DNA from 2 places in the Caproicibacterium sp. NSD3 genome. Region 2 is predicted to be linked to the other one. Evidence: riboswitches for the same ligand, from Rfam matches in the RefSeq annotation. Region 2 holds a riboswitch; the other holds the start of a gene.
What was found. Region 2 has a riboswitch for tetrahydrofolate ahead of ACVS9P_RS01010 (folate family ECF transporter S component). Riboswitches for the same ligand answer to the same signal wherever they lie in the genome.
Positions count from the first base shown of each region.

Region 1: it holds a riboswitch for tetrahydrofolate, as region 2 does, so the genes downstream of both, ACVS9P_RS02710 (folate family ECF transporter S component) here and ACVS9P_RS01010 (folate family ECF transporter S component) in region 2, are expected to answer to the same signal.

Region 1 covers NZ_CM132119.1:544,261-560,178, reverse strand. Annotated here, with positions in the region: gene ACVS9P_RS02720 (sensor domain-containing diguanylate cyclase) at 1-115, opposite strand, end outside; gene ACVS9P_RS02715 (type IV pilus twitching motility protein PilT) at 679-1,560, shown strand; THF riboswitch at 2,213-2,313, shown strand; gene ACVS9P_RS02710 (folate family ECF transporter S component) at 2,367-2,879, shown strand; gene ACVS9P_RS02705 (amidohydrolase family protein) at 2,932-4,230, opposite strand; gene mtnA (S-methyl-5-thioribose-1-phosphate isomerase) at 4,244-5,323, opposite strand; gene ACVS9P_RS02695 (purine-nucleoside phosphorylase) at 5,338-6,177, opposite strand; gene ACVS9P_RS02690 (class II aldolase/adducin family protein) at 6,290-6,973, shown strand; gene ACVS9P_RS02685 (MATE family efflux transporter) at 6,980-8,374, opposite strand; gene ACVS9P_RS02680 (hypothetical protein) at 8,423-9,130, shown strand; gene ACVS9P_RS02675 (phosphopentomutase) at 9,179-10,333, opposite strand; gene ACVS9P_RS02670 (amino acid ABC transporter substrate-binding protein) at 10,599-11,411, shown strand; gene ACVS9P_RS02665 (amino acid ABC transporter permease) at 11,491-12,141, shown strand; gene ACVS9P_RS02660 (amino acid ABC transporter ATP-binding protein) at 12,155-12,907, shown strand; gene ACVS9P_RS02655 (helix-turn-helix domain-containing protein) at 12,984-13,400, opposite strand; gene ACVS9P_RS02650 (ABC transporter substrate-binding protein) at 13,593-14,621, shown strand; gene ACVS9P_RS02645 (ABC transporter permease) at 14,711-15,715, shown strand; gene ACVS9P_RS02640 (ABC transporter ATP-binding protein) at 15,729-15,918, shown strand, end outside.
Region 2 covers NZ_CM132119.1:211,950-227,867, reverse strand. Annotated here, with positions in the region: gene ACVS9P_RS01070 (S1C family serine protease) at 1-379, opposite strand, end outside; gene ACVS9P_RS01065 (ATP-binding protein) at 376-1,980, opposite strand; gene ACVS9P_RS01060 (response regulator transcription factor) at 1,964-2,653, opposite strand; gene leuD (3-isopropylmalate dehydratase small subunit) at 2,836-3,321, opposite strand; gene leuC (3-isopropylmalate dehydratase large subunit) at 3,340-4,611, opposite strand; gene ACVS9P_RS01045 (Crp/Fnr family transcriptional regulator) at 4,720-5,355, shown strand; gene ilvD (dihydroxy-acid dehydratase) at 5,467-7,113, opposite strand; gene gltS (sodium/glutamate symporter) at 7,420-8,661, shown strand; gene ftcD (glutamate formimidoyltransferase) at 8,719-9,621, shown strand; gene ACVS9P_RS01025 (cyclodeaminase/cyclohydrolase family protein) at 9,644-10,270, shown strand; gene ACVS9P_RS01020 (HutD/Ves family protein) at 10,300-10,917, shown strand; gene ACVS9P_RS01015 (formate--tetrahydrofolate ligase) at 11,049-12,713, shown strand; THF riboswitch at 12,722-12,819, shown strand; gene ACVS9P_RS01010 (folate family ECF transporter S component) at 12,872-13,378, shown strand; gene ftcD (glutamate formimidoyltransferase) at 13,542-14,438, opposite strand; gene ACVS9P_RS01000 (BTAD domain-containing putative transcriptional regulator) at 14,584-15,918, shown strand, end outside.

The sequences.
Region 1 (15,918 bases), 330 kb from region 2:
TTTGGCATGTCAGGAATCCGCAGGTAACATCTTTTTCCAATGGCACCTTCCGCAAACAAGATTCCAATTCTAAAGAATCACTAAAAATATATACCGTCAAATGTAATCCATTCATAAGCATGATCACCCCCATAGGATTAAACAACTTTGTTGTTATGATTCAAAATTCTAAAATTAAAACGCGTAAAAGCTTTTTCGTTTCTGTAATTATAATATCATAAAGTATACTTAATTTCAACTAAAATATTTTCAAATTTGTTTAGTTTAATCAAATAAATAATAACTATTATCATTTATATAGGTAACAGCATATTAGCCTTTTATAAAATCTCAATTCTACCATACACTTACAAAATGACTTTATTTAGGTTCAAAGGCTCACCGCTAAGTGTATAGTAAAACTTTGCTTTATGGTTGAATATACTATCATAAAAAAGGAATTTACAATGATTAAACACCATATTTTATATATTATGGAATTTGCCATAGTCCAACTATTTTTGACTGTTCCGGAAAGGAGGGCTATTCATTAAATCTCCAAAAGATATGACTCCCTTCGGACAAAACAAACCGAGCCATTTAATTAAAATTTTTTGTCTTCTCTTTTTCTGTACCATCTTTTTTTGCAGCTGTGGAGATTCCTCGAATTTCACTGCAAAAAATGCTTCTTCAGCTATAGTGGGAGCTACTTCCTTTCCGATTCAGAATCTTCCAAAAGTCTCTGCAACGAATCAGGTGATTCAAGGGAACAGCGCTGTGCAGAAAGCGTACGAGCTCTCTTGCTGCCGTGATCCGCATCATTTTTTTCAGCTGCCGGATCCAGCGAAGTTGGGCATCCCGGATCAGGTAATGAAACTGAGCGAACTAACCAGCGGGCTGGTACTTGTTACAGGCCCTGCCGGGAATGGAAAATCCACGACACTTGCCTGTTTAATTGATCGGATTAACAAAACCCGCAGCGGTCATATCATCACCATGGAAGACCCGATTGAATATATTCACCGCCATAATCAATGTATTGTCTCTCAGCAAGAGGTCGCTTCCGATACCAAAAACTATGTAGCCGCTCTGCGCGCCGCACTTCGGCAAGCGCCAAACGTTCTGCTGCTGGGGGAAATGCGGGATCTCGATACAATCGAAACGGCCATGACTGCCGCGGAAACCGGACAGCTGATTTTTTCCACTCTGCGTACCAATAACGCAGTCAGTACAATCGACCGCATTATCGACGTTTTCCCTACCAATCAACAGCATCAAATCCGTTTGCAGCTTTCGATGGTGCTCAAAGCCGTTGTTTCACAGCAGCTCCTTCCTACGGTCGATAGTGGGATAGTACCGGCCTTTGAAATCATAATCTGCAATCTTGCTGTACAAAATATGATTCGCGAAGAAAAAGTTCACCAGCTGGATTCTGTTATTTTCTCCGGCACCAAAGAAGGAATAATCTCGATGGATGCCAGCATTTTTAACCTTTGCAAAGCGGGTAAAATTATAAAAAAGACTGCGCTGGAACGCTGTCTCGATCGAGATTCTATGGAAACTCAACTTAAAACGATTTAACTTTTTATTGGAATTTTCGCCTTAAAGTCTCGAAATATTTCAAATTAATCCAAAACTTGTTTTAAATAAATTTGAATAATTTTTTAATAATTTTGCAATAATATTTAAATTTTATTCATATAATTAATTATTTAAATCTAATTTTGCAATATTTATTATAAATTATTGCAAATCTGGGGTTGCAATTTATAAAATGGCCTGTTATAATACAGGCAAAGAAAAACGAAAGGGGTGAATCCAATGGCATAGAAAAAGCGGAACGCCGTATTCCGAAAGCGGCAAAATTTTACAGGGAGTGGATTCCAATGCACCAAGTTCTTACGGGCGAAACTTCTGTATCAACAAAAATAAAAATTAAGGGATGAGTCCCATGTACCAAAGATTCTAAACGTTTTGGTGAATTAAGCTGTGACTTTTAAAAGCACAAACTTATTTTGATTCATTCAGTTACATAAAACAAAAATAAAAAAGGGCCGAACACAGGGAGTGAAATTTTTTCACCCTATGTGTTTGGCCCTTTTTCTTCGTGATTTTTTCCGTTTTTATTGAAAGTAAATTTCCCCATTCTATTAAGATTGCCCTTTTTAAAAATTTTTGGCTTTGGCTATTCCAAAAAATAAAAAAACGTGTAAAATGAAATTGTAAATCTTTGTACAGAGTAGAAAGTACGCATAAAGTGCCGATGGACGGGAAGTTGCTGTCGGACGACGCGGCCGGAATATGGCCGGATGATGTGCTTTCGCATCCGCTGTCACAAAAGAGTCTTCTCTGTTTGTGGCATCGCCAATTTCAGAGGAGGAATCAATATGAAAAATCATTCCACGCTGATCCGGCTGACTACAATCGCATTTCTTGTAGCGCTGGATATCATTCTCGGTCGGTTTTGTTCCATCAGCACCCCAATCGCCCGAATCGGGTTCGGCTTTATCCCTGCTTCTTTATTGGGCTTTCTTTTTGGCCCTTTGGTGGGCGGCCTGGGATGTGCTGTCGCAGATATTCTTGGAACTTTTCTTTTCCCGACCGGTGCTTATTTTCCCGGAATTACACTGACGAGTTTTCTTGCAGGCGCTCTTTATGGGCTGATCCTTCATAACCGCCCGATCTCTTGGCTGCGCTCTCTGACCGCCGCTTTCTGTGTCTGCACCACACAGCTGCTTGTTAACAGCTTTTGGCTTTCGATGATCACAGATACTTCCCTTGCAGCGCTGCTCTCTGTTCGCTTTATCAAGAGTGCCGTTATGGTGCCGGTGATTACAATGGGCATTGAGCTTTTATATCCGCGACTGATTCCAATCGCTCAAAAGCATCTTTCTAATTAATCAGCATAAAAAGAGTCCCGCTCGGCTGTAAAAATGCCAGGCGGGACTCTTTTTATTTATTTTTTGCCGCCTGTTCTGCCATTTCTTTCTTTTCGGCGATAATTTCATTCGCTTCCCGATAAATTTTCTCCGGATCTTCCCCAATCGAGAATTTTCCATCTTCATAAAGGATTTTTCCAGCGACCATTGTCATCTTTACATTTTGTTTACTGCCGCTGTAAACCAAATTTTTTAGGAGGTTATTCTCCGGCTGCATATTGGGCTGATGAAGATCAATCATGATCAAATCGGCCTGCTGTCCCAAAGAAAGTGTTTCACAATTTGAAAGCCGCATGGCTTTTGCACCGCCTACCGTTGCCATGCGAAGAACCGTATTGGCATCCATTGCAGAGGCGTCGTTCAGCGAAAGTTTCTGCAAGGCCGTTGTCAAGAACATCTCTCGGAACATATCAAGACAGTTATTGCTGGCCGGCCCGTCCGTTCCAATCGCAAGATTGATTTTTCGCTTTTCCATCTCACACAGCGGAGCAATTCCGCTGGCAAGTTTTGCATTGGAAGCCGGATTGGTAATGACTGAAATTCCGCGTTTTACACAAATATCGAGGTCCTGAGGCGTCATATGGACACAATGGAATCCGCCGCCGCCAAAATCGAACAGATGAAGACTATCCATAAAAGCGGTCGGCGTCATACCGGTTCTCTTTTTACACTGCTCTACCTCGGAAACACTCTCGGAATTATGCACATAAACCGGCGCCTCAAATTCATATGCCAATTTTGCAATCTTTTTCATGCGTTCCGGAGCTGTGGTATATTCTGCATGGAATCCGAGCTGATGCGTAATCAGCGGGTCAAAATGATTAAACGTCTTATGGTCTTCTGAAAGTTCTTCGGGACTGCTGGTAAAATCATTGACACTGCCACAGAGAACCATTCGGAATCCGCTCTCAACAGCAGCCTGTGCGGCCTCTTTCGGGAAAAGATACATGTCAAAACATGCCGTGATTCCACTTGTCAGATATTCCAGAATGGCAAGTTTTGTAAGCGGTCCAATATCTTTTTTCCGGAGCTGTGCCTCCATCGGAAACACCTGCTGATTGAGCCAATCTAAAAGCGGCAGGTCATCCGCATAAGAGCGCAAAAATGTCATCGGAGAATGGGTATGCGCATTTTTGAATCCCGGCAGAATCAAATTTCTTCTGCCGTCGATCGTACGGTCAAAAGGTTCTCCATCCTCTTTTTCCGGGCCGACATAAGTGATTTGATCATCATTTGTCCGAAGTTCCCCGAGGAATACAGGTTTTCCCTCTTCCATCGTTTCTATTTTTACATTTCGTAGCCGAATTTTCATAGAGATTTCCTCCTTATCTTGCAGATTGATATTTAGAAGCTTGACATGCTTTTTTTAAACTCTCTGTAAAAGGCGGACGGCAAATTCCGCTTTCCGTTACAATCGCAGTAATCAGCGTATGGTCCGTCACATCAAACGCCGGGTTATAGCATTTTACATGCTCCGGCGCCATTGGTTCTCGATACCACTTTTCACGGATTTCTTCCGGATCACGCAGTTCGATCCGAATATTGTCTCCGCTCTTGCAGGAAAGATCAATGGTAGAAGTAGGCCCGAGCACATAAAAAGGAATTCCATAATGCTTTGCAAGAATTGCCACTCCGCTTGTTCCAATTTTATTGGCGGTATCCCCATTTGCTGCAACTCGGTCACAGCCGACAAAGCAGGCATTTACCCAGCCATTTTTCATCACCAGAGAAGCCATATTATCACAGATCAGCGTTACATCAATGCCCGCTTTCTGTAGTTCGTAACTCGTGAGCCTGGCTCCCTGCAAAAGAGGTCTTGTCTCGTCTGAAAAGACGCGAAAATTTCTGCCCCTCTCTTTTGCAAGGAGCATCGGTCCCAACGCCGTTCCATAAAGGGAAGTTGCCAGGGGCCCCGCATTACAATGGGTCAGGAGGCCGTCTCCCTCTTGAAAAAGCGAAAGTCCATATTCGGAGATAGAATGACACATATCGATATCTTCCTGCTGAATGGCATGTGCTTCTTTCCCTAATATGGAAATGATTTCAAGAATCGATTTTTCTTGATTTTTTTCTGCAGTCTTTTCCATTCGCTTGATTGCCCAGCTTAGATTAACCGCTGTTGGCCGCGAAGAATTGAGATAGGAACCAATTTCACAAAACTTTTGATAAAATGCAGAAAATGAATCTGTATGAATGGTCTTAGAGAGGACATAGAGTGCATACCCCGCAAAGATTCCGATCGCCGGAGCCCCCCGAACACGAAGCTTTTGAATTGCCTCATAGCATGATTCCGGTGTTGAAAGCGTTAAAAAGCGGGTCTGACCGGGCAAAACGCTCTGATCTAAGATCACCACTGCCGTTTCTGATTCATTCAGCGCAACATTCTCCGGATACTGAACTTCCATTTTTTCTCCTCCCATTATTTCTGCAAAATAGTCTCTCCCATAGCAGTAATCCCGGCCGTCACCAATTTTCGGAACCGGGGCGCCGCAATTTTAGCAGCCTCTCCCACTTCTTGATGGGAAAGTGGATGATCTCCGATTCCGCACCCAAGATTCGAGATAAACGAAATTCCGCAGATCCTCATTCCCATATGATTGGCGGCAACTGCCTCACAAGCGGTACTCATTCCAACCGCATCCGCACCCAAAACACGTGCCATACGAACCTCGGCAGGGCTTTCAAAATTGGGGCCGGTAAACTGAAGGTAGGTTCCTTCCCGAAGCGAAATTTCAAGATTTTGGGCTTCCTTTCTCAAAAGCTCCTGTAAATCCCGGTCATAAATCTCGCTCATATCAGGGAAACGGGGTCCTAGCTCGTCCGGATTTTTCCCAATCAACGGAGACGGCACAAAATCCGAAATCTGATCTTTAATCAGCATAAAATCACCCGCACAAAAGTCCGGATTCACGCTGCCCGCAGCATTCGTCAAAAACAGAATTTCTGCGCCGAGCCTTCTCATCAGGCGCGTCGGCAGCACTACGTCCTGCATGGAATATCCTTCATAATAATGGACTCTTCCCTGCATCATCACGACGGGAACTTTTCCAATATGGGCAAATAAGAACCGCCCTTTATGCCCGGGAACAGTAGAAACCGGGAACCCCTCGATCTCATGATAGTCGATCGTTCCCTCCACTTTTACATAGTCTCCGTAATCGCCTAATCCGGAACCAAGGATCAAAGCTACTTTCGGAATAAACGGAATTTTATCCTTTACACTTTGAAAACAGCATTCCAATTTTTCAGAAACAGTCATTACAAAAATTCATCCTTTCCCGCAAAATAAACGGCTTCTTCTCAAAAAGAAAATTTTTTCTTGTCCTTGTTTTTTGCAAGCAGATTTTCTATACTGATAAAAAGAGTTTATCATGAAAGTTTATCATGAAAAAGGGAGTTTTATCATGCATCCTTATCGAAAAGCGTTGATTGAAGCCGGAAAAGAAGTTCTTCATTCCGGACTGACAGTAGAAACATGGGGAAATTTGAGTCTGCGTGATCCGGAAAGCGGACTCATTTATTTAACTCCAAGCGCAATGGACTATGACGACTGTACAGAAGAAGATATTGTTGTGCTTTTTCCGGATGGCAGCATCTCTTCTGGAACTAGAACACCTTCCATCGAAAAGGATCTGCATCTTGCAGTTTATCGTACCCGCCCAGAAATTAATGCCATCATTCATACACACCCGATCTATTCGACCATTTTTTCCTGCATTGGAGAACAAATTCCGCTTTTTCTTGATGAAGCCGCACAGTCGCTCAGCGCCCCTGTAAAAGTATGCCCTTATGCGCTGCCCGGAAGTAAAAAGCTTGCAGAAGTCTGCGCAAACGCACTCTCCCATGGAGAAAACGCCTGCCTTCTAAAATCACACGGTACCGTCTGCATTGGCCGCACACAGAAAGAAGCATTCAAAACAGCCAAAGTTCTCGAAATGACAGCTGAAATTTATTGGCGTATCCGTGCAATTGGAAAAACGCCTGATCCGCTTGACCCAAAGGATATTGCTGCGATGCGCCATTTTGCACTTTACCATTACGGACAGCAAAAGTAAAAATTTTTAGCCAGCTTTTCCCGCTTTTTTTGACGGTTCGAGAATCGTTCCCAATTTTAATTCTTTAATCGTTTTCCCACAGACCGGAATTGCCAGCAATGCCGTACAAAAATCGGAAGCCGGTTGACAAATCTGAATTCCAAAAAGGCCAAAATTCGGCACCAGAATTGCCAGAAGCGGAAGAAAAAACAGTCCCTGACGGGCAAGTGCCATAATGGTTGCACGCACAGACTGCCCGATCACCTGCTGCATCATATTGCCCAAAGAAATCCATGCAAGCAGCGGCATGGCAACGCATTGTGCCTGAAGTGCCAGCGCTCCGATCTCAATAACCTGCGGATCGTCTCTTCGAAACAACATAACAACCTGCGGCGCGAAAATGAAAGCCAGGACACTAAGGCAGAGCATTATAATCGTTCCAATTCGTACACAGAACCAAAATCCTTTTAAAACTCTGTCAAATTTTTTCGCGCCATAATTGAATCCGCAAACCGGCTGAAATCCCTGCCCAAAACCAATAACGGCCGAACCGGCAAAGTTTGAAATACGCATAACGATTGACATGGCAGCGATTGCAGCATCTCCATAGGCACCGGCTGCAAAATTAAGGCAGATCGTTGCAACACTTGCAAGGCTTTGACGGCAAAGAGATGGAAATCCGCCCTGAAAAATACCCTTTAGATACTTGGCATTGGGGGTAAAATTACGGAAATGAATCCGCAGATTTCCCTTCTGAAAAGTTCCTGCTACGAGAAGTGCGCAGCTGACTGCCTGGCTCAGCATCGTCGCAAAGCCCGCTCCTCCGATTCCCATATGGAATACAAAAATACAAAGCGGATCAAGCCCCACATTTAGAATTCCGCCGGTCATGATCCCGATCATGGAATAAAGCGCGCGTCCTTGAAAGCGCAGCTGATTATTTAAGGTAAGAGAAGCTACCATCCACGGTGTACCAATCAAAATATACTTCAAATACTCGCAGGCATACGGAAGAATCGTTTCCGTAGAGCCAAGCGCCCATGCAAGCGGTTTTAAAAAGATGAGTCCTAATGCCCCGACAATTGCTCCGCAGATTGCTGCGGAAAAGACGCCGGTCGTCACCATTTTAGACGCATCGTCGAGATCTTTTGCCCCAAGTCTCCTGGAAATATAACTGCCCGAACCCTGTCCGAAGAAAAATCCCAGTGCCTGAATGATCGCCATCATTGAGAATGCAACTCCGACCGCGCCTGTTGCACTGGTTCCAATCTGTCCTACAAAATAGGTATCGGCCATATTATAGACACTGGTAACCAGCATACTGCAAATCGTTGGTACCGCTAATTTGCAGATTAAGCGGTCTACCGGCGACTTTGTCATTCGATCAAACTTTTCTTCCTGTGTTCCTGCTTGTACCCCCATCTGTATACCCTCCATTATCTCGTTCTCCAGTTGAAAGGAGTTTTCTCCATGAATATGATACGAATCCATCGTAAAGATGGTTCTTTTTCTTTTTTTGGAAACCAAGCCTGGCTCAAAAGTTCCCCTCTTATCTCTCAAAGACGGGCTGATATCCTCAGCAAATCAGGCTGTGGGCTTGTTTCCATGGGGGATTTCCTCCTGTTACTGACCAAAAACGGGCTTTTGCCGGAGACCCCTCTTACCGAAAAAGCTCCCTTTATTAAAAATGATTGGATTGAAGAAAAAGAGTATCTCTCTTTTTTACTGCTGCTGTATCGGCTTTATCTTCCCGTTTTTTCAAAAATCGGTATTCAAAGCTACATGCTTTCTCATGCAATCAATCACTATGCTGAAAACTACAACCTTTCTCTTCACACACATTGGGAAACCTCACAAACTGCTTTTTTAAAGGTTCTCGAAGGGCTCCTTAAAGATGGGCGCCCTGCTATTGTCGGAATCGGTCAGAATTTCCCCAATCCGTTTGCGGGACATTTCATCCCCTTCTATTCCTTTAAAAATGGAGATTTTATCCCATTTGATCGGCTTTGTTCCCACTATCTGCTATTCCTCGGCGATCAAATCATCTCTCCCAAGGGACATTTTCTGCATGCCGCTTCGTGGGGAAAAGAAGGCTATTTTTGTCTGGAAGAATTTTTGCAATACAACCGCCGCTACAGTGGATTTTGGTGTGGAAATATCATGTCTTACTCCCTTTAGAAAATAAGGAAGTCCCGCTTTTAAAAATCAGCGGGATCTTTTTCTTTCTTATTTAAGAAACGAAGTTCCTGCCAGCAGTGATCCGCATCCCAAGAATTTCGTGACAGTCGCGCCGATATCCGCATAAGTTTCCCGAATGCCAAGATCTGTATTTGCAGGCACAGACGCACCCACTGCCAGGATCGGGATATATTCTCTCGTGTGGTCGGTCCCCTTCCATGTTGGATCACAGCCGTGATCTGCAGTGATGATCAGAAGGTCATGATCATTCATTTCCGCGCAAATTTCCGGCAAACGATGATCAAACGCCATCAAAGCATCTGCATATCCCTGCACATCGCGGCGATGACCATATTTCATATCATAATCCACAAGATTGGTGTAAATCAGCCCTTCTTTATAGCGTCCCATCATCTGCAGTGTCTTTTCGATTCCATCTGCATTATCAACCGTATGAACACTCTCTGTAAAACCGCGCCCCGCAAAAATATCGGAAATCTTTCCAACCGCAATACTCGGCAGCCCAGCTTTTTTCACAAGATCGGGCACCGTTATCCCCATTGGCTCCAAAGAAAAATCACGGCGGTTGGGCGTTCTCACAAAATGTCCCGGCTCCCCAATAAATGGGCGTGCAATGATTCTGCCGACGCCGAGCGGTCCCTGCATCATCTCACGCGCAATTTTACAGATAGAATATAATTCCGAAAGCGGAACCACTTTTTCGTGTGCCGCAATCTGCAAAACGCTATCCGCAGAAGTATAGACGATCAGTTTTCCGGTTTTTAACTGCTCAGTTCCTAATTCTTCAATGATGGCCGTACCAGAATCCGCCTTATTCCCTAAGATGCCGCGTCCGCAGGCTTTCTCAAACGCTTCGATAAAATCGTTTGGAAAACCGTTTGGAAAAGTCGGAAACTTCTGTTTTGTAATCACACCGGCCATTTCCCAATGCCCCGCCGTGGTGTCTTTTCCAGCAGACTGCTCTTTGGCTCTGCCAAAAGCGCCGTCTGCCGGCAGATCATTTCTTAGGTGGGGGGTAGGGAAAAACTTTCCAAGTCCCATTTTTTCAAGATTGGGCAAAGAAAAAGGGTTTGCATTCTGCGCAATATGCAAAAGCGTATTAGCCCCTTCATCTCCATAATCTGCAGCGTCCGGCAAAGAACCCGCTCCAAAACTATCTAGAACAATCCAGATTGCCCTCATTTTGGGTTCCTCCTTCTGAATATTTTTTCTTTTCTTTTAATTATCGCATTGTTGATGAATTTTTTCAAGAGAAACACAAATTCTCAAACGAATCTTCCAAAAATCCTCTAAAAAATGATTTTTTCGAAAAAATCTTTCTTTTTCTCTTCCCAAATCAAGAAAAGTTCGATATAATAAGTTTTGAACAGCTATCATGATAGCATGATAAAGCGAAAAAGTGAATTGCTGAATGTTTTCAGTTAAGGAATTTAGGAGGATTGACAAAATGAAAAAGATACTTTCTCTGGTACTTGCGGCCGCCACTGTAATGGCGTTGTCCGCTTGCGGCAGTAGTTCCAATAGTTCTGCATCAACGGCTGCTTCTTCTGCCGCTGCTTCTACAGCAAGCAAAGACACCTTGGTTTTAGGCTGCGATGTCAATTTTGCACCGATGGGATTTAAAGATGGAGACAATGTCGTCGGTTTCGATATTGATCTTGCAAAAGCGGTCATTGAAGATAAGATGGGCAAAAAACTTGTGATTCAGCCCATCGACTGGAGCTCCAAAGAAGCAGAACTTGATACCGGAAAAGTGGACTTGCTTTGGAATGGTCTGACCATTACCGACGAGCGCAAGGAAAAGATGTGCTTCTCAAAGCCTTATATGGAAAACAAACAGGTAATTGTCGTCAAGAAAGGTTCCGATATTAAAAGCAAAGCGGACCTCAACGGTAAAAATGTTGTCATGCAGAAGGAATCCACGGCAGTTGATGCTTGGAAAGACGCCGGCATTACCGCAAACGTGACGGAACTTAAAGATAATGTTCTCTGTCTCAATGAAATTTCCACCGGACGCGCGGACGCCGCCATCATGGATTCGGTCGTTGCCAATTATTATCTTGCCAAGCAAGCCGATCAGTATCCTTTCGTCATTCTCGATGATTCTCTTGCAAATGAGCTTTATGGAGTTGCTGTAAAGAAAGGAAATGAAGCTCTCATGGAAGAAATTCAGAAAGCACTCGACGAGACGATCAGCGATGGAACCGCTGCAAAGATTGCAACCAACTGGTTCGGCTCTGATACGATGTACAAAGGCTGATTTTTTAAATCTGTTTGAAAGCATTAAAGGGCTGCGATAGCGCGGCCCTTTTCTATCTTATTGTTTAGGAGGTTCTGCCATGGACTTTTCCGTCATGTTTCAACAACTGTGCAAGGGATCCTTGGTAACCATGCAGCTTTTTATCATTGTGCTCCCCTTGTCTTTAATTCTTGGCATTTTGGTGATGCTTGGTGTACGCTGTTCAATCAAACCGGTTCGTTGGCTTTTTGAATTTTACATCTATATCCTTCGCGGAACGCCATTGCTCCTGCAGATGCTGATCTTATTTTACGGGCTTTATTACATACCGGGAATCGGGCCTCATTTGGTCATTACAAGCCGTTCATTTGCCTGTACATTGGCATTTACCTTAAACTATGCCGCTTATTTTGCTGAGATTTTCCGCGGCGGTCTTTTAGCGGTCGACCCCGGGCAGTATGAAGCTTCCAAAGTGCTTGGCCTTTCCAAAAGTCAAATGTATCTGCACGTCGTTTTTCCGCAAATGTTCCGGGTTGCACTGCCTTCCACCGCAAACGAAACGATCACGCTCGTAAAAGACACTTCGCTGGTTTTTGCGCTCGGTATCGAAGAGTTGCTGCAGAACGCTACCAATATTGTCAACTCTCAGGCAACCTTTGTCCCCTATATTTTTGCTGCTATCTTTTATTTGGTCTTGACAACGATTCCATCTGTCATTTTCAAAAAATTAGAAAAGAAATTTGATTTTTAAGGAGGAAACAATGATGCCTGTTTTAAAAGCAAAAAATCTAAAAAAATCTTTTGGCGATCTTTGCGTTCTCCGGGATATTTCTTTTGAAGTGGAAAAAGGAGAAGTCATTGCCGTAATCGGGCCATCCGGCGGTGGAAAATCCACGCTGCTGCGCTCGCTGATCGATCTTGAAAAAATAGACGGTGGCTCTATCTGGATTGACGGAGACCCTTTGGTGGAAAATGGAATTTACTGCAAGCCCGCTAAAATTGCGGCGGCAACGGCAAAAACCGGGATGGTTTTCCAGCATTTTAATCTTTTTCCTCATTTGACCGTTCGAAAGAATCTTGAACTTGCACCAAAACTTGTGAAAAAGCAGGATTTTAAAATTACTGCCGATGATTGTACGCTGTATCTTAACAAAGTTGGGCTCTCGGAAAAAGCGGACAGCTATCCGCGCGAACTTTCCGGCGGGCAGAAACAACGGGTCGCGATTGCCCGTGCGCTGATGATGCACCCTGATATCTTGCTGTTTGACGAACCAACTTCGGCATTGGACCCGGAATTGACCGTCGAGGTACTCGACACCATGAAGCAGCTTGCCCGTGACAGTATGACCATGATCGTGGTCACTCACGAGATGAGCTTCGCAAGAGAAGTCGCAAATAAAGTGATTTTTATGGATCAAGGTGTGATTCTGGAAGAGGGGCCTCCTGAACAGATCTTTTCCAACCCAACGCAGCCCCGCACAAAAGAATTTTTAAATAGCATTCTCAAAGGACAATAATTCTTCTTAACAAAAGGGTGTGATTCTCGATTGAAAATCACACCCTTTTGTTGTTTAAAATTCACTTTTAGTCCTTTTAATTAATTAAATCCATCGTTTCACATTCCAGTACTTTGGCAATCCGTCCCAAAATAGCTGTGCCAATTTCTACTTCATAGGTCTCCCACTGATACACTTCCATCAACGTAACTCCCAGCGCATCTGCCAGTTCCTGGCGGGTCATCCCCATCTCTTCGCGCCGCTGCGTAATCCGACGGCTGCGCTCCAAAAGATAAGCCTTTCGGCTTTTATTGTCTACTAAAACTGGCTTTCCATTATGTTCTTCCAATGTGCAGGGGAGTTCTCCCATAATTTGAGGTCCGTCTTTCGTCTCTTCCACATGATATCCTTCTGGAAGATCATATGGTCTTCCCCCATCATCATTTCCATCCGGATCTGCAGTCAGTTTAAAAGTCGGCTTTTCCCCGTCATAACAGTATAATACAGCTTCCATTCCGGTTCCTCCGATTTGTTTTTTTCTATTATAACACGGCTCTTTACACTTTTTTAAAAAAAATCTTCTATTTTAATAGATTTTCGATTTTCTATTGACATCAGCCTGCTTTCCTTGTAGAATACTACTATTAATCGTTACTTTAAAGCATTAAATGGTTTAACTACTAAAAGCGATGGAGGGGGAACCAATATGAAAAAGGTCCATAAGATTTTAGCCGGCATGATGGCTGCGGTATGTGCTGTTTCGATGACGGCATGCGGAGGAAGCTCCAGCAGTTCTGCCACTACTTCCGGCACTGCTGCTTCAACTGCGAGCGGTAAAACTTATACAATCGGAGTTGCACAGCTGATGACTCATCCTGCGATGGATGCTTCTCTCAAGGGGTTTAAAGAAGCTTTGGAAGACGAAGGCTTTAAAGAGGGCGTAAACGTTACTTATGATGTGCAGAATGCTCAAGGGGAACAATCGAACTGCGCAACAATTGCCAATACGTTTGCCAACAAAAAGCCGGATCTAGTCCTTGCAATCGCCACTCCTGCGGCACAGGCTGTTGCAAAGGTCATTACAGATACACCGGTTCTCATTACAGCGGTTACTGATCCGGCCGAATCCAAATTGGTTGCTTCCAATGAAGCACCTGGAAAAAATGTTTCCGGAACCAGCGATAAAACACCGGTTAAAGAACAGATTGACCTGATTAAAGAAATTGTTCCGAACATTGAAACGGTCGGAATCATGTACTGCTCCAGTGAATCAAACAGCCAGATCCAGGCAGGCTGGGCTAAAGAAGCCTGCGATGCTCTGGGAATCAAGTCTCAGGAATTTACGGTTTCCAATTCCAATGAAATTCAGCAAGTAGCACAGTCCATGGTTGGAAAAGTGCAGGCAGTCTACATTCCAACCGATAATATGCTGGCCTCCGGTATGAAAAACGTAGCGGCAATCACCAACCAGAATAAACTGCCCGTTATCGTCGGCGAAAGCGGCATGGTCTCTAATGGAGGTCTGTGCACTGTTGGTATTAATTATGAAGAACTCGGCAAACAGACAGGCAAAATGGCAGCAAAGGTTTTGCGCGGCGAAGCAAAGATCGGTGAAATGCCTATTGAATATCAGGAAAATTACGATGTTTCCTACAACAGCGCTACTGCTAAACTGCTCGGTATTACACTGCCCGAAAAAATTACAAAAGGGCAGGATGTCTCCAGTGCTTCTTAACATACGGAAAAACTAGATCTGCACTTTCGGGCGGTGGGGCAACTCACCGCCCATTGCGCTGAAAATCAATGATATCGGGGTTATAGAATATGGATATTTCAAACTTACTGGGTGCCGTTCACGGCGCAGCCGCGCAGGGAATTTTATGGGGCATCATGACTTTAGGCGTTTACATTACCTTTCGGGTACTGGATTTTGCCGACCTGACGGTAGATGGTTCTTTTGCAACCGGCGGTGCAATTTCTGCTATTTTAACCGCAAACGGCATGAATCCATTTTTGTCGCTTTTGGTGGCAATTCTGGGTGGAATGGGCTGCGGATTTTTAACAGGTTTTCTCAATACCAAAATGAAAATTCCGGGGATTTTAGCCGGCATTCTTACCATGACTGCTCTTTATTCCATCAACCTGCACATCATGGGAGAAAAGGCAAACATTCCGCTCTTAGGCGTTGACACCGTTGATATGAAGGTAGAAGCAATGCTGCCCGGCGTTTCCAAATACAATTGCGAACTGCTTCTCGGCGGTATTATTGCCGCGATTATCATTGCTTTGATGTATTGGTTTTTCGGCACTGAAATCGGCTGCTCTATCCGTGCTACCGGCAACAATCCCTACATGGTACGTTCTCTGGGGGTCAATACGGACACCATGACCATTCTGGCATTGGTTCTCTCCAACGGCCTTGTTGGTCTTTCCGGTGCCCTTGTCGCACAGGTACAAGGATTTGGTGACGTCAGCATGGGAATCGGCACCGTCGTAATCGGTCTTGCCTCCGTCATTATCGGCGAAGTGCTGCTCGGGCATCACCTCAGCTTTATTGCACGGCTCATTGCCATGCTTGGGGGTTCTGTTGTTTACCGTATCATTATTGCGTTGGTTCTCTTTATGGGCCTCAAATCACAGGACATGAAACTTCTTTCTTCAATGATCGTCGCACTGGCGCTTTTCTTCCCGATCCTAAAAAAGAAAGTCCAAATATGGTCTGCACGCCGCAAGGAAAAACTTCCGCCGCCGCTTGTCCCTGACCGCGCAGTGGAAGACAGCATTGATGATTCGGATAAAGATCCGGACGAAACCAATCAAAAAGAGTAAGGAGGGGTGCCAGATGTTAACACTTAAAAATGTATGTAAAACATTTAATAAAGGAACCGTCAATGAAAAGAAAGCGCTAATTAGTATTGATCTCCATCTGGAACCTGGAGATTTCATTACCATTATCGGCGGAAACGGTGCCGGAAAAAGCACCTTACTAAATCTAGTTGCAGGTGTTTTTCCCTGCGACAGCGGTTCGATTG
Region 2 (15,918 bases):
CATAAGCCCCGTTTTGTGGAATGGTACCCGTTCCATAACCGAATCCGCTCTGACTAGGATTCTGCGGTGCCGCTCCGTTTCCATAAGTGTCCTTTTGCGGAATGGTACCCGTGCCATAGCCAAACCCACTCTGGCTTGGGTCCTGCGGTGCTATATCAACTTCAGAATAATGCTCTTTTTCTCCAGATGTTTTAGAACAAGAGGAGCTTATTTCATTTGATGATGTCTCCGCATGATCTTCCACAGGCATTATTTCCTTGGAACAGCTTTCTGGAACTTCGGGCTGTGTGCTTTCATGATTTTCTGATTTTTCCGGAGAAATGTCCTGAGGCTGTTCTGCTTCATCATTCAGAGATTTTGTTTTCTGATCATCCGTCATACATTTCCTCCTGTATGGTGAGAATCTGTTTTGGTTTTCTTGTTCTTAGATTTTTTCAGAGACGAATGTTTTTTGGAATCGGTTTTCTTGTCCAAACGTTTTTCCGAATGTTTTTGGTTTTCCTCCAGGTAATGTTGCTTAGGCAGCCAGAAAGAAAATTCGCTGAATTCTCCTTGAATGGAACTGACTGTAATTTCTCCGCCGTGCAGTTTGATAATTGTACGTACAATATAGAGACCCAATCCCATCCCGGTTTTATCTTTTGAGCGCGATTTGTCTGTCTTATAGAACCGTTGAAAAATCCGTGTGATTTCATCCGGTGCAATTCCTTCGCCGCTGTTTTTAATATGGACGACCACCCGATCTTTTAGATCTTCCGTACGAACTTCGATATAGCCGCCCTCATTTGTAAACTTAACCGCATTTTCAATCAGATTATAGACCACCTGATGAATCATATCAGGGTCTCCGTCAACTTTTATGCTGACACTGTCTTCCAAGCCCCGAACTTCGAGCTTTTTGTCCTCGATCGGCTTTTCAAACGAAAGCATAGCGTCCAGAACGGTCTGATTGATATCAAAAGTTGCCGGCCGCAGTCGAAGTTCCCCGCTGTCAATACGAGAAAGATTCAGCATGCTTTTCACCAATCTTGAAAGACGTTTTACTTCGGAAGAAACAATCTTTAAGTAATGTTCTTGTTTTTCCGGTGGAATGGTACCGTCCAAGATTCCATCAATGAATCCGGAAATGGTCGTCATCGGTGTTTTCAGCTCATGACTCACATTGGCAATAAAACTGCGGCTGGAAGATTCCCCGGTAGCGAGTGAATCCGCCATATGATTAAATGCCACCGCCAGTTCTCCCATTTCATCGCGAGTTGTCACCGGTACCCGTACACTAAAGTCTCCCTCTCCGAAGCTGCGTACTGCCGCCGCCATATCACGCAACGGCTTGACGAGATTATAGGAGAATAGCCATACGACGCAAAAGCTGATTAAAAAAGCAGCCAGTGCAGCAAAAACAAACATTTTAAGCATATCCATGCGGTACATGGTCAGTGATAAAGCGCTGACAGAGTTAAAAACAGCCCCAACTGCCTTTGTTCCGTTTTCTGTAGCAACCGTAATCGGGATTCCCACAACATAACAGGACTTCTCATAAACCCCGCCTAAAGTGGATTGTCCGTCATACATACCGGAAAGAGTCTGTTCCATCACGTTTTCCGGAAGCGCCTGTTTTTGGAAAGTGTCGGAAGTTCCTCGGCAAATCAGCAAAATATTGCCGCTGTTATCCGTAACAAAAACATCGGACTGAGAATTTTCGCTAAATGCCTTTAAAAAAGCATTTACACTTTCGGTCGCAAGCTGATAATCGCCATTTTCGTCTTGGGTCACCTGTCTGGATGCAATATCAGCAATATTGCGGGCCCCTTTTTCAAGGATATCCCGTTTTTCCTGTCTCCAGTTATTGCTGACGAACATCATCATTACAAGGCCAAGGAAAATAAAGCTGACAAGAATCAGCAGCATTGTGACCCGCAGATATTTTTTAAAAATCGTTCGGTCGCCAAAAGGGCTTCCACATTTATTCTTTGACTTCAAATTTATATCCGACTCCCCATACCGTCTTTAAAGACCATTGATCTGAAACGCCCTCTAATTTTTCACGCAAGCGTTTAATATGCACATCGACCGTACGGCTGTCCCCGTAGTAATCGAATCCCCAAACCTCATCCAATAGTTGATCTCTTGTAAAGACACGGTTTGGATTGCTCGCCAAATGATAGATCAGCTCCATCTCCTTAGGCGGTGTATCAATTACTTTTCCATTGACCTTTAATTCGTAATTCGTAAGATTAATAGAAAGCTTATCATACTTCACTTCTTTTACGGTATTATTTTCCGTTTTTCCGATTCTGCGCATGACCGCTTTAATACGGGCAACAACTTCTTTGGCTTCAAAAGGTTTCACAACGTAATCGTCGGCACCAAGCTCCAGCCCAAGCACTTTATCGAAGACTTCGCCTTTCGCGGTAATCATGATAATCGGGCATTGGCTCTTTTTCCGAATTTCACGGCAGACCTGCCAACCGTCCAGCTCTGGAAGCATGATATCAAGCAGCACCAAGTCAGGCGCCTGTGCATCGAACATTGCTAAAGCCTTGCGGCCATCATTTGCAATCACAACGTCGAAATCTTCTTTTTCAATATATAGGCGGAGTAATTCGCAGATATTCTGGTCATCATCAACGACCAGTATTTTTCCTTGTGACATTCTGATCCCTCCAATAGAGAAAGCTTTAATTGTTTCTATTATACTTGATTTTTTTTGAGAAGTAATGAATTTTCTATAAAAAGATAAAATTTTCCGCTTTTTTGAAAGATTTTTTAAAAGAAAAAGCATCAAAATTTCCAATAAAGAAATTTTGATGCTTAGAAATTTCTTTTTAATCAGGCTCAACGATCTTTTAAAGAATTAAGCAAGCCGCCCTTTTCAATAATATTCTGAATAAATGGAGGGAAAGGTTGTGCCTGAAAAGTCTTTCCGAGTGTTTTGTCTAAAATTTTTCCGGAATCAAAATCCACTTCCACCTCATCGCCGTCTTTGATCTCTTGAGCAGCCTCAGGACATTCCAAAATCGGCAAACCAATATTAATGGAATTGCGATAAAAAATCCGTGCAAAAGTGCTGGCGATTACGCAGGAGATTCCGCTCGCTTTAATTGCGATCGGGGCATGCTCCCGAGAAGAGCCGCAGCCAAAATTTTTATTTGCAACAATAATATCGCCAGCCTTTACTTTTGATACAAATGTCGCATCAATATCTTCCATGCAGTGCTTTGCAAGCTCCTCATGAGAAGCTGTATTCAAGTATCGGGCCGGAATAATCACATCCGTGTCTACATTGTCTCCATACTTATGAACCGTTCCGTTAGCAATCATAAAGACATGCTCCTTTCTTTAGTCAACCGCAGGCAGTTTAGCAGGATCAGTCAAAACTCCGGTTACCGCACTTGCCGCCGCAACCGCAGGGCTTGCCAGATAAACTTCGCTTTCTACATGCCCCATCCGTCCGACAAAATTTCGATTCGTTGTAGAAACTGCGCGTTCTCCTTTTCCGAGGATTCCCATATAGCCGCCGAGGCATGGTCCGCAGGTAGGCGTGCTGACAACCGCTCCCGCCTCAATGAAGATTTCCAAAAGTCCTTCCCGCAGGCAGTCAAGATAAATCTGTTGTGTCGCCGGAATCACAATGCAGCGCAGTCCTTTTGCGATCTTACGGCCTTTCAGAATGGAAGCCGCTGTGCGCATATCCTCCATTCGGCCATTGGTACAGGAACCGATCACCGCCTGATCTATTTTAACTCCCACCGCTTCATCGATCGTCTTTGTATTTTCCGGCAGATGCGGAAAGCTTACAGTCGGCCGAAGTGTATCAAGGTCGATCGTTATTTCGCGAGTATATTCGGCATCCGGGTCGGCCGAATAAATTTTTGGCTCTCTCTCGAAACGTCCTTTTTCATAAGCTAAAGTCACATCGTCCACCGGAAAAATTCCGTTTTTCGCGCCGGCTTCGATTGCCATATTTGAGATACAGAGGCGGTCGTCCATCGAGAGTGCCTTGACCCCTTCGCCTGTAAACTCCAAAGATTGATAAAGAGCGCCGTCCACACCGATTTCTCCAATCAGGTGCAAAATCACATCTTTTCCCGAAACATAGGGCGGAAGCTTCCCTTTTAGTACGACCTTGATCGCAGAAGGCACTTTAAACCATGCTTTTCCGCTGATCATACCGGCTGCCATGTCGGTGCTTCCAACGCCGGTGGAAAACGCACCTAAAGCGCCATAGGTACAGGTATGACTGTCTGCACCAATTACGCAGTCTCCGGGTCCCACCAAACCTTGCTCCGGCAAAAGGGCATGTTCAATTCCCATTCTGCCTACATCAAAAAAGTTTTTGATGTCATATTTTCCAGCAAAATCACGAGTCTGCCGGCATTGTTCCGCAGCTTTAATATCTTTATTGGGCACAAAATGATCAAGAACCAGTGCAATGCGATTCTTATCAAAAATGCTCTGTGCACCGCATTTTTCAAATTCATTGATTGCAACGGGACTCGTGATGTCATTTCCCAAAACCAGATCCAGTTTCGCCTCAATTAGTTGTCCGGCAGTCACATTTTCTAAGCCGGCATGCGCCGCCAAAATCTTCTGCGTCATGGTCATTCCCACGGTTCAAGACCTCCCTTTATTTTGAATGATTTGAGTATAACAGATTTTTGTTGATTAAATTGTAAGCTATGATACAATTTAAGAAGAATTTTTAAGGGGGAAATTGATATGCAAGAAGGAATGGATTTCCATTTTGAAACGCCCAAAAACGGCTGGTCGGATCTAATTAAAGGGCTTCCTGCAAAGACTTATGAAAAAGGTGAGATCCTTTATCTTCAAGGGCAGCAGGATTTTTATTTTTACTATCTGAAATCAGGAAAGGTGAAAATTTTTCTGACTTCAGAAAAAGGCATGGAGAAAACGCTGACACAGCTTTCCCCGGATAGTCTTTTTGGAGAAGCGGCATTTCTGGATGGTCTTCCGAGAATGTCCTCTGCAAAAGTGACCGAGGACGCCGAAGTCATTCCGATCGGGCGTGCGGAATTAGTTGCCCGATTCCGGGAATCTCCGAATCTTGCGCTGCAAATGCTGCAATTTCTGGCAAAGACGGTACGAATGCTTTCTTCTCAAGTGGATACCATCAGTTTTATGCCTGCAGAAACACGCGTTTCTCAGCAGCTTTTAGCGCTTCCCCGAAAGGACGGCTGTGTTGCCTGTACGCAGCAGGATCTGGCAGAATTGACCGGGTCTTCCCGTGTAACGGTCAGTAGAGTGATCCGCCACTTTTCTGAAAAAGGATGGATTCACTGCAGCTACCGCTCCATCTGTATTTTGGACCCGGAAGCATTAAAGGGGCTCTCATAATCGTCATTATTTTAATACAAACCCAAACGTAAAATTATAAAAGCAGATAAAAAATCCGGCTGATTTTTTCATAGAGTCAGCCGGATTTTTCTATTCTTTTTACTTTTTTATTTAATCAACAACTGCACCATGCATTCCGTCTGTCACCAATTTTGCATAGCGCTTGAGGTACCCGGTCAATTCTTTTTCGGGTGCATGCCATTCTTTGCGGCGCTTTGCCATTTCTTCTTCTGAGACGCGCACTTCCAGCGTATTTTTCATGATATCAATGGAAATCAGATCTCCATCTTTTACCAGAGCAATCGGGCCGCCGACTGCTGCTTCCGGAGAGACATGGCCGATCGCGGCACCGCGGGTCGCGCCTGAAAAACGTCCGTCTGTAATCAACGCAACGCTTTCCCCGAGGCCGCATCCCATAATTGCAGAGGTGGGATTCAGCATCTCGCGCATTCCAGGTCCGCCTTTCGGGCCTTCATAGCGAATGACAATGACATCTCCCTCGTTGATTTTTCCTCCGGTAATTGCCGCCATTGCATCCTCTTCACATTCGAAAACGCGCGCAGGTCCTTCATGCGTCAGCATCGAAGGAGCCACTGCCGAGCGCTTTACCACACAGCCTTCCGGTGCAAGATTGCCGTGCAGAACGGCGATTCCTCCGGTCGTGCTGTAGGGATTGTCAATGGGACGAATCACATTGGGATCACGGTTTTTACAGGGTGCAATATTTTCTCCGACGGTTTTTCCGGTAACCGTCATCAAATCGGTATGAAGCAGATTCTTTTTCGTAAGCTCATTCATCACTGCATAAACGCCGCCTGCCTCATTAAGGTCTTCCATATAGGTGTGACCTGCCGGAGCCAAATGGCAAAGATTCGGCGTGCGGTCACTGATCTGATTTGCAATCGAGAGGTCGATCTCAATTCCGCATTCATGGGCGATCGCCGGCAAATGCAGCATACTGTTTGTGCTGCAGCCCAATGCCATGTCCACTGTTAAAGCGTTTTCAAACGCTTCTTTTGTCATAATATCCCGAGGCAGAATATTTTTCTTTAAGAGTTTCATGACCTGCATTCCGGCATGCTTTGCAAGCATCAGGCGTTCGGAATAGACTGCCGGAATTGTTCCGTTCCCCTTTAATCCCATTCCGAGAACTTCCGTTAGGCAGTTCATGGAATTTGCGGTATACATTCCCGAACAGGAGCCGCAGGTCGGACAGGTATGATATTCAAAATCTTTGAGCTTTGCTTCATCAATTTTTCCGGCAGCAAAAGCGCCTGCCGCTTCACTTGCGCTGGAAAAGCTTGTTTTCTGCCCATCTACTCTGCCGGCCATCATCGGGCCGCCAGAAACAAATATCGTAGGAAGATTCAACCGTGCTGCGGCCATCAGGAGTCCCGGCACATTTTTATCACAGTTCGGCACCATTACCAGTGCATCAAAGGCGTGTGCCAAAGCCATTGCTTCTGTGCTGTCAGCAATCAGTTCCCGTGTAACCAAAGAATATTTCATCCCACGGTGCCCCATAGCAATTCCGTCGCAAACCGCGATTGCCGGAAAAACCAAAGGAGTTCCACCCGCAAGGGAAACACCTGTTTTAACAGCCGCCACAATTTTATCCAGATTCATATGTCCCGGAACGATTTCATTTTGTGAGCTGACAATTCCGATTAGAGGCCGCTCAATCTCTTCATCGGTTAAACCCAGCGCATGGAAAAGCGCACGTTTAGGCATATCATTTCTGACTGCATCACTGTTCATGGTTCTACACTCCTTTGATTTTTTCGGAAAATACCCCCGAAATTTTATTGTTTCGATTATAGCACAAGAAAAAAGCACTTGTAAACAACAAGCGTTACACTCTCTTAAAAAGAGCCTACTTTTTTACATTAAAAATCAGGGAAACGCCCCTGTCAAAATTAAATAGATCGAATTCCCGGATAAAATTAGACGTTTCTTCGACGAACCTTTGCTATACTCAAATAGAAAGCAGTGGATTTCGGTTGGTTGCCAAAACCGAGTCTACAAAACACGGGATTTTAACTATGTAGGGAGGTATTTTTTAGAATGACTTTTGAAACCATCGACAATGTCCTTCAGATCAGTACCAACTCCGTTATGACCATTGCTATGGCGGCAGTTCTTCTGCTGATCGGCTACTTTGTAAACAGCAAGGTCAGTTTTCTCCGCAAATACTGTATCCCCGCGCCGGTGGTAGGTGGTTTTTTGTTTATGTTTATCACCTTTTTCGGCCATCTCAGCGGAACGTTCGCCTTTAAGTTTGACTCGTCTTTTCAGGATCCGTTCATGCTGGCATTTTTCACCACAGTCGGATTGGGTGCAAGCTTCGCACTGCTCAAAAAAGGCGGTCTGCTGCTGATCATTTACTGGCTCTGCGCAGGCGTTGTTTCCATTTTTCAAAACATTATCGGTATTGCAGTCGGTTCTGCAATCGGCCTGCAGGCGCCCTATTCCTTATTAGCCAGTGCGATCTCCATGATCGGCGGCCATGGCGCAGCGCTTGCTTATGGCAGTACATTCGCGCAGATGGGCTATGCCCCCGCCCCCTTGGTCGGCGCTGCCACCGCTACATTCGGATTGATTTCGGCTGTTCTGGTTGGCGGACCGGTCGGGCGCAGACTGATTGAAAAATATCACCTCAAGCCCGATGAAAGTGAAAACTTTGATACCGGCATCGCCTCAGTAAACGCTACGACCTCTGAAAAGCGCAATGGCCTCGACGTTATGAAAAATGTAACCGCTGTTCTCGTCTGCATGGCTCTCGGCATGGTGGTTTCCGGATGGATCGGCAGCCTGATCGGCATGAGCTTCCCCACTTATGTTGGCGCAATGTTTATCGCGGTCATTTTGCGCAATCTCAATGAAAAAACTCATTTCTACAAATTTGATTTCCCGCTGGTCGAAGGCATCGGCGACGTCATGCTGAACTTATATCTGTCGATCGCAATGATGACCCTGCGTTTGTGGGAGCTTGCCGATCTTGTCGGCGGCGTACTGGTCGTCCTCATCTGCCAGGTAATCTTTATGGTTCTTGTCAGCTACTTTGTTATCTTCCGCATTCTCGGCAAAAACTACGACGCCGCTGTTATGTGTGCCGGCCTTTGCGGTCACGGACTTGGCGCAACCCCGTCTGCCATCGTCAATATGACTGCAATTAACGAGCGCTACGGAATGTCCCGCCGCGCGATGATGATCGTCCCGATCGTCGGGGCATTCCTCGTAGACATTATCTATCAGCCGCAAACGATCTGGTTTATTAAGACATTTGTCCATGCGGTCACCGGCTGATTCCTTTTGCAAAACACTTTTTTTCGATAAAACCAAATCATAGGAGGATCATTAAAAATGGCAAAACTTGTTGAGTGTATTCCGAATTTCAGTGAGGGCCGCAACCAGGCAGTTCTCGACGCTTTAGTCGCTGTTGCAAAAAGCGTCCCCGGCTGCACCTTGATGGATGTGCAGTCCGACCCTACGCATAACCGCTCCGTATTTACTCTGGTAGGTTCCCCCGAAGGAATCGAAGAAGTCTCTTTCGAGCTCTGCAAAAAAGCTGAGGAACTCATTGATATGAGAAAGCATGAAGGCGCTCATCCCCGCATGGGTGCTACCGACGTCATTCCGTTTGTACCGACAATCGGCATGACCGTTGAGGAGTGCGTCGAGCTCTCAAAACGCGTTGCAAAACGTATTTGGGAAGAGCTGCAGATTCCCAGCTTTCTTTATGAAGATTCCGCTACAACGCCCGAGCGCAAAAATCTTGCCACCGTTCGCAAAGGCCAGTTTGAAGGAATGCCCGAAAAACTTCTGCTGCCCGAATGGAAGCCCGACTACGGCGAGCGCAAAATTCATCCGACAGCCGGCATTACCGCAATCGGCGCCCGGATGCCGCTGGTCGCGTTCAACGTGAACCTTGGCACTTCCGACGTACAGATCGCCAAGAAAATTGCAAAGGTTGTCCGTGCTTCTTCCGGCGGATTCAAATACTGCAAAGCAATCGGCCTGCTTTTGGAAGACCGCAATGTAGCGCAGGTCTCCATGAACATGGTAAACTACGAAGGCACCCCGCTCTACCGGGTATTCGAAGTTATTCGTGCCGAAGCACAGCGCTGGGGTGTTCCAATTATCGGCAGCGAAGTCGTCGGTTTGACCCCTGCAAAAGCCCTGGTAGACTGTGCGGAATATTATCTGAAGATCGAAAACTTTGACTATCACAAACAGGTCATGGAAAATCATCTCATCAACGGTTAAATCGATAAAGGAGAACATAAAAATGAAGCTTGTTGACGATACTGTCACCGGTTTTACCAATCTGATGGCCTCTTCCGAGCCGGCTCCAGGGGGCGGCTCCGCTGCTGCACTCGAAGGGGCTCTGGGTGCGGCTCTTACCGCAATGGTATGTGCTCTGACACAGGGAAAGAAAAAATACGCTGCATTTGAGGATTTGGCAAAAGAAACCGAACAGAAAGCTAACGTGCTCAAAGAACGCTATCTGGACGTTCTTGACCGGGATACTGATGCTTTTCATAAGGTCAGCGCTGTTTTTGCCATGCCGAAAAATACCGACGATGAAAAAGCAGTACGCAGCGAAGCCCTGCAGAAGGCTCTGAAAGGCTGCACCGAAACCCCTTTTGAAATAATGGAACTCGCCTGCGAAACACTGGATCTTGTAACCGGCATTTTGGATCGCTCCAATACGAGCACCAAAAGCGACCTTGGCTGCGCCGCGCTCAGCCTCAAATCGGCTGCACAATGCGCATGGCTCAACGTTCTCATCAATCTTGGTGGAATCAAAGACTCTGAATTTGTCGATACCTATCGCAAAAACGGAGCAGTTTTGTTGGAAAAGGCCATAAAAGCAGCCGACAGCATCTACCTAAACGTTGTAACTTCTCTTTGACCAATTGATTTTTGGAAAGAAGGCTTTCTATGGAACCGCTGATCCGTCATATTTTCCCCTCCGATTTCGTCGTCAGCAATTGGAGCGGCGGAACCACTTCGCAAATTGCGATTGGCCCCCAAAATACGCAATACGCCGAACGTGATTTTCTCTGGCGTCTCAGCACTGCCACCGTCAATGTTCAAGAATCGGATTTTACCATGCTACCGGATTATTCCCGCTATATTTCCCTATTAAAAGGGAAAATACATCTTTCTCATGACGGTGGAAAAGTTCTCTCGCTTTCTCCCTATGAGATTCATGCGTTTGACGGTGGCAGCACCACCCATTCGGAAGGAACCTGTGTGGATTTTAACCTGATGCTGCGAAAAGGGGCCTGCAAAGGGAATCTTTTCTGCCTACATCTGGCCGAAAGTACAGAAATGACCATTCCAGCTTCCCCCTGCACAAACGATTATCGCCATACGACGATTGTCTATGCGACAAAAGGCAGCGGCACGCTCTCTGCAGGAACGACTTCTCAGGTGTTTTTCTGCAAAGAAGCTGTAATGGTCTCGGGATTTTCCGCGCCTCTGCTTTTAAAGAGCCGTGAATCTTCCATCTTTATGATCGCCGAAATAGATACATTGCTCTCAGCTCCGATTTAAAAATCATCTCTACAATTTCATCAGAAGATCACCATGCCCGGGTCCGAAAATGATTTCGTTCTCGGGCGTTATCTTCATTATTTTTTATCCGGCACTCATTTGTGAGACCGACAAAAGGAGGAATTATCGTTATGAAGACCGATATAGAGATCGCCCAGGAAGCGACTATGGAGCCGATCGAAAAGATCGCGGAAAAGCTGGGGATTTCGAAAGACAATCTGGAATTATACGGACGCGGAAAAGCAAAACTCGACATTCATTCGTTAAAAGAAAAGCCCAGAAAAGGCAAGCTGATTCTCGTCACCGCCATCAATCCCACCCCTGCCGGTGAGGGAAAGACCACCACCAGCGTCGGTTTGGCAGACGCCCTCTCCCGCCTCGGAAAATCCACCGTCGTCTGCCTGCGTGAGCCCAGCCTCGGCCCGGTATTCGGCATAAAAGGCGGCGCTGCCGGCGGCGGCTATGCGCAGGTCATCCCCATGGAAGAAATCAATCTCCACTTTATAGGTGATTTTCATGCCATCGGCGCTGCCAATAATCTTCTGGCCGCCCTGATTGACAACCACATCCAGCAGGGAAACGCGCTCAATATCGACGTGCGCAGGATTGTCTGGAAGCGCGTCGTCGATATGAACGACCGCCAGCTTCGCCACATCGTCTGCGGCCTTGGCGGAAAAGCCAATGGTGTTCCCCGTGAAGACGGCTTCGATATCACGGTAGCTTCGGAGATCATGGCGGTGCTGTGCCTCTCTACCAGCCTTTCCGACCTCAAAACGCGGCTTGCAAAGATGGTGGTCGCCTATACAAGAAATGACGAACCCATCACGGCCCACGATCTTCATTCCGAAGGCGCCATGGCGGCTCTTTTAAAGGACGCCATCAAGCCGAACCTTGTGCAGACGCTGGAACATACGCCCGCACTGATTCACGGCGGCCCCTTTGCCAATATCGCCCACGGCTGCAACTCCATCTCCGCCACACAGACTGGATTAAAGCTTGCCGATTATGTGGTGACAGAAGCCGGATTCGGTGCCGATCTGGGCGCTGAAAAATTTATTGATATCAAATGCCGCGCCGGTGGATTCACCCCTGATGCAGCGGTGATCGTCGCTACTGTGCGCGCATTAAAGCATCACGGCGGCGTGCAAAAGGCAGACCTTGAAAAAGAAGATCTCACCGCTTTGGAAAAGGGACTGCCGAATCTTCTGCGCCATGTGGAAAATATCACAAAAGTCTTTGGGCTGCCATGCGTAGTCGCAATCAATGTCTTCCCCACCGATACTCCTGCTGAATTAAACCTCATCAAGCAGAAATGCCGCGAATTAGGCGTCAATGTAGCATTGAGCGAAGTTTGGGCAAAAGGTGGAGAAGGCGGAGAAGCTCTGGCAAAAGAAGTTCTGCGGCTCTGCGAAACAAAGAGCGAGTGTCGGTTCTGCTATGACGTAAACGATTCGATTCCTGACAAACTCAACGCCATTGCGAAAAAGATTTATCACGCGGACGGCGTCGATCTGACGGGCCCCGCCAAAAAGCAGCTCAAGCTCCTTACCGATCTCCATTTTGACAAGCTGCCGATCTGCATGGCAAAGACCCAGTATTCCTTCTCGGACGATGCAACACTTCTTGGCGCACCTGACGGTTTCCGCATCACGGTGAAAAATCTTAAAGTGAACGCCGGCGCTGGATTTTTGATGGCGCAGGCCGGTGACATCATGACAATGCCGGGCCTGCCAAAAGTTCCCGCCGCAAATAAGATCGACATCGACGAATCCGGAAAGATCACCGGCCTCTTTTAAAAAAGTCAGACAGAGTAGGGCAGTACGTTAAGTGCCTGCGGATGAAAAATCGCCGCAGAACGAAAAAGCGATTTTGCTTCACGATACTGCATCCGCATCCACTGCTATCAGCAAGAACTTTCTCTCTGCTGTAGCAATCTGCACAGGGAGGGATTCTCGTGAAAAAATTCGATACCCGAGCCATGACAACGATTGCGCTTCTCATTGCAATGACCGTATTTCTCGCCCGGTTCTGCTCGATCTCCGCATGGAATATCAGAATTAGCTTCAGTTTTCTGCCGGTAGCCGTGGCGGCAATCCTTTTTGGCATGAAAGAAGCCTGCACCGTGGCAGCACTGAGCGATATCATCGGCACAATCCTATTTCCGGTGGGGCCCTATTTCCCGGGATTTACCCTGACCGCCTTTCTCACTGGAATTGTCTATGCAATATTTCTGCATAAAAAGCAGACGCCCCTTCGCATTTTGGGCTGTGTAGCCGTAAATCAGCTTTTTTTAAGTCTTTTTCTCAATTCGTTCTGGATTTCCATTTGGTATTCCTCGCCGTATCTGCCGCTTTTAGCGACCAGATCGGTCCAGACCTTTGTAGTGGGAATCGCTCAGTTTTTGACGCTGGGCATTGTTTCGAAGGTACTCTCGGTTCATAGAAAACAGATAATGGGATAACCCTAAAAAAAAAGTGCCGGATTTTATCCACTGCGAAAAACGAGAAACACTTATCCCGGGACTTTCCCATTGTCTTTCAAACCGCAAAATTATTTTTGGAAAACCCACAGATACAATTCTCCCTAATAAAAAAGGGCTGCAGTGATTCTGCAGTCCTCTTTACTTATAAATGGGTTTCCAAAACCTGATCAATGGAAAAATCATCGATCTGAAGATAATACTGGGCACAGTCTACCAGCGCCTGCATGGGTACAATCCCCACAATCTCGCTGTTAAGGACCCGGGCGCCATATCTTCTGGCCTCCATTTTGATCGCTTCAAAAACGCTGTACATGGAGCTTTGCGTATAATCGGTCAAATTCATGGTAACCTGTGCAAGGCCTCGTTCGTCCAAAGAAATTCCCATTGCCTTCACAAACCGGTATCCGCCGTTAATGCTGCGCACTCTTCTGCTGATCTTTCTCGCAATTTCCACATTCGGCGTATCGAGATTCACATTAAAGCAGATCAGCGGCATCCTTGCGCCGATCGCTGTGGCGCCGCCGGTAGGATGCATGGTGGAAGGGCCGAAATCCGGTTTCCAGCGGGGATCCTTCATCTTTTCCGCAAGGCCCTCAAACTGGCCCTGCCTGATCGCCGCAAGGTCTGCACGATAGGGAGCAGAAGCGGATTTTTCATAAAGATAAAAGGGCTGCCCAAACCGTTCGGCAGCTTCTTTTGCCACTGCTTTTGCCAGCCGATCCGCATCCTCGATGGTACAGTCGCGCACCGGAATAAACGGAATCACATCCACACAGCCGATTCTCGGATGCGCTCCTTCATGCTTTGTCATATCAATCAGACGTACTGCCGCTCCCACCGCCTCAATCATCGCTTTTTTAAGCGGCTCCGGATTGCCCAACACCGTCACAACGCAGCGGTTGTGATCCGGATCTGTAGAGTAATCCAATAGCTTAACGCCCGGTTTTGCCCGAAAACAATCGACGATCTCTTCGACTTTGCTCAGATCTCTGCCCTCGCTAAAATTTGGGACCGATTCAATAATCTGCTCTAATTTCAATCAAAACGCACTCCTCTCCGATAATCTTCTATAGTGTCTATTATATAGGCAGACCCCCCTTCTCTGCAACAAAAACAAAATCTTTTATTGCTCAAAAGCTTTTAATTTATTATACTGATATTGAGAATAAACGGGGGGAATCCATATGCTCAAAGCCACTCTTTTAAAAAATCCTTCTGTAGAACTAAACGGTGAGCTGCTCACGTTCCCATACCGGCGGGCGGAAGCACTGCTTTACTATATGCTCGTGCAGCATAGCGCCACCAGGCAAGAGCTGACCGCTCTTCTTTGGGAAAGCTATGATGACGTTACGGGGCTTAAAAATCTGCGCAATGCGCTTTATACTCTGAAAAAAGTTCTGGGAGGTGAATTTCTGATCTCCCCTCAGAAATCTCTTGTCATTATCAACCCAGATTGGGAATACACCTGCGACTATGACCGCTTTATACAGGATGGCGATTTTTCCGCTTATGCAGGGCCTTTTTTGCAGGGCTTTTCCGTAAAGCACGCTTTTTCCTATGAAGAATGGCTCAGCCGCACCCGTGATAAACTGCACGAACAATATCTACATAAGATTTCGGATCAGGCGCAGGCCTGCCTGAAATGCGGCAACCGTAAGCAGGCGATCTGCTGGGCGGAAGAATCTCTGCGGGAAGAGCCCCTCGACGAAACCATGTGCTCTTTTCTCATGGAGCTTCAGCGGCAGGAAAAGCAATATGTGCGCGCTACCCAGATCTATCAGGATTTAAAGAAGCGTCTTTCAGAGGAATTGGGCACCGAGCCCATGGAAGCGACTACCGTCCTTTATTATGAGATCATGAATGAATGGAACGATACCACACTTCCCCCCGAGCATTCCTCTTCTGCGCCTGTTCTGGTGGGCCGTGAAAATATCTATGCTCAATTGCGGGCTGCGCTGGATTCTTTTCGCTTAGAGGCTGCCCACCACTGTTCTCAGCTTTTAATGGGAGATGTAGGCTCCGGAAAAGGAGAAATGATCGATTATCTGCTGCAAAGTATCGACTTATCTTCTTTTCTTGTGATTCGCTGTACTTGCCTGCAATCCGAAAAGCTGATGCCGCTTGCCCCTTGGGACCGTGTAATGCTTCCTCTTGCAGAACTGATTCAGCGGGAAAATCTCTCTCTTTCAGGGCCAATAAGGGCCCACCTCGGCCAAGCTTTTTCGGTTTTCCGCGAAGGCGGAGAAGCAGGGGCTACGCGTCTGCTCCGAAAATTGGATGAACCCCTGAAAGACAGCCTGATGATTATGCTAGGGATGCTTACCCGGCAGTACAAAATCCTTTTGATTCTCGAAAATCTGCAGTGGATGGACTCAGACAGTCTTTCACTCATGGATACCGTTATGCGACATCTCGGAACCGGCGGCCTCATGATGATTTTAACCTGCAGCGGCGGCGGAAGTCCCTCTCTACAGAAATCTCTTCGGTGCGATGCTGCGGATGATCTTCTGCAGGAGCAT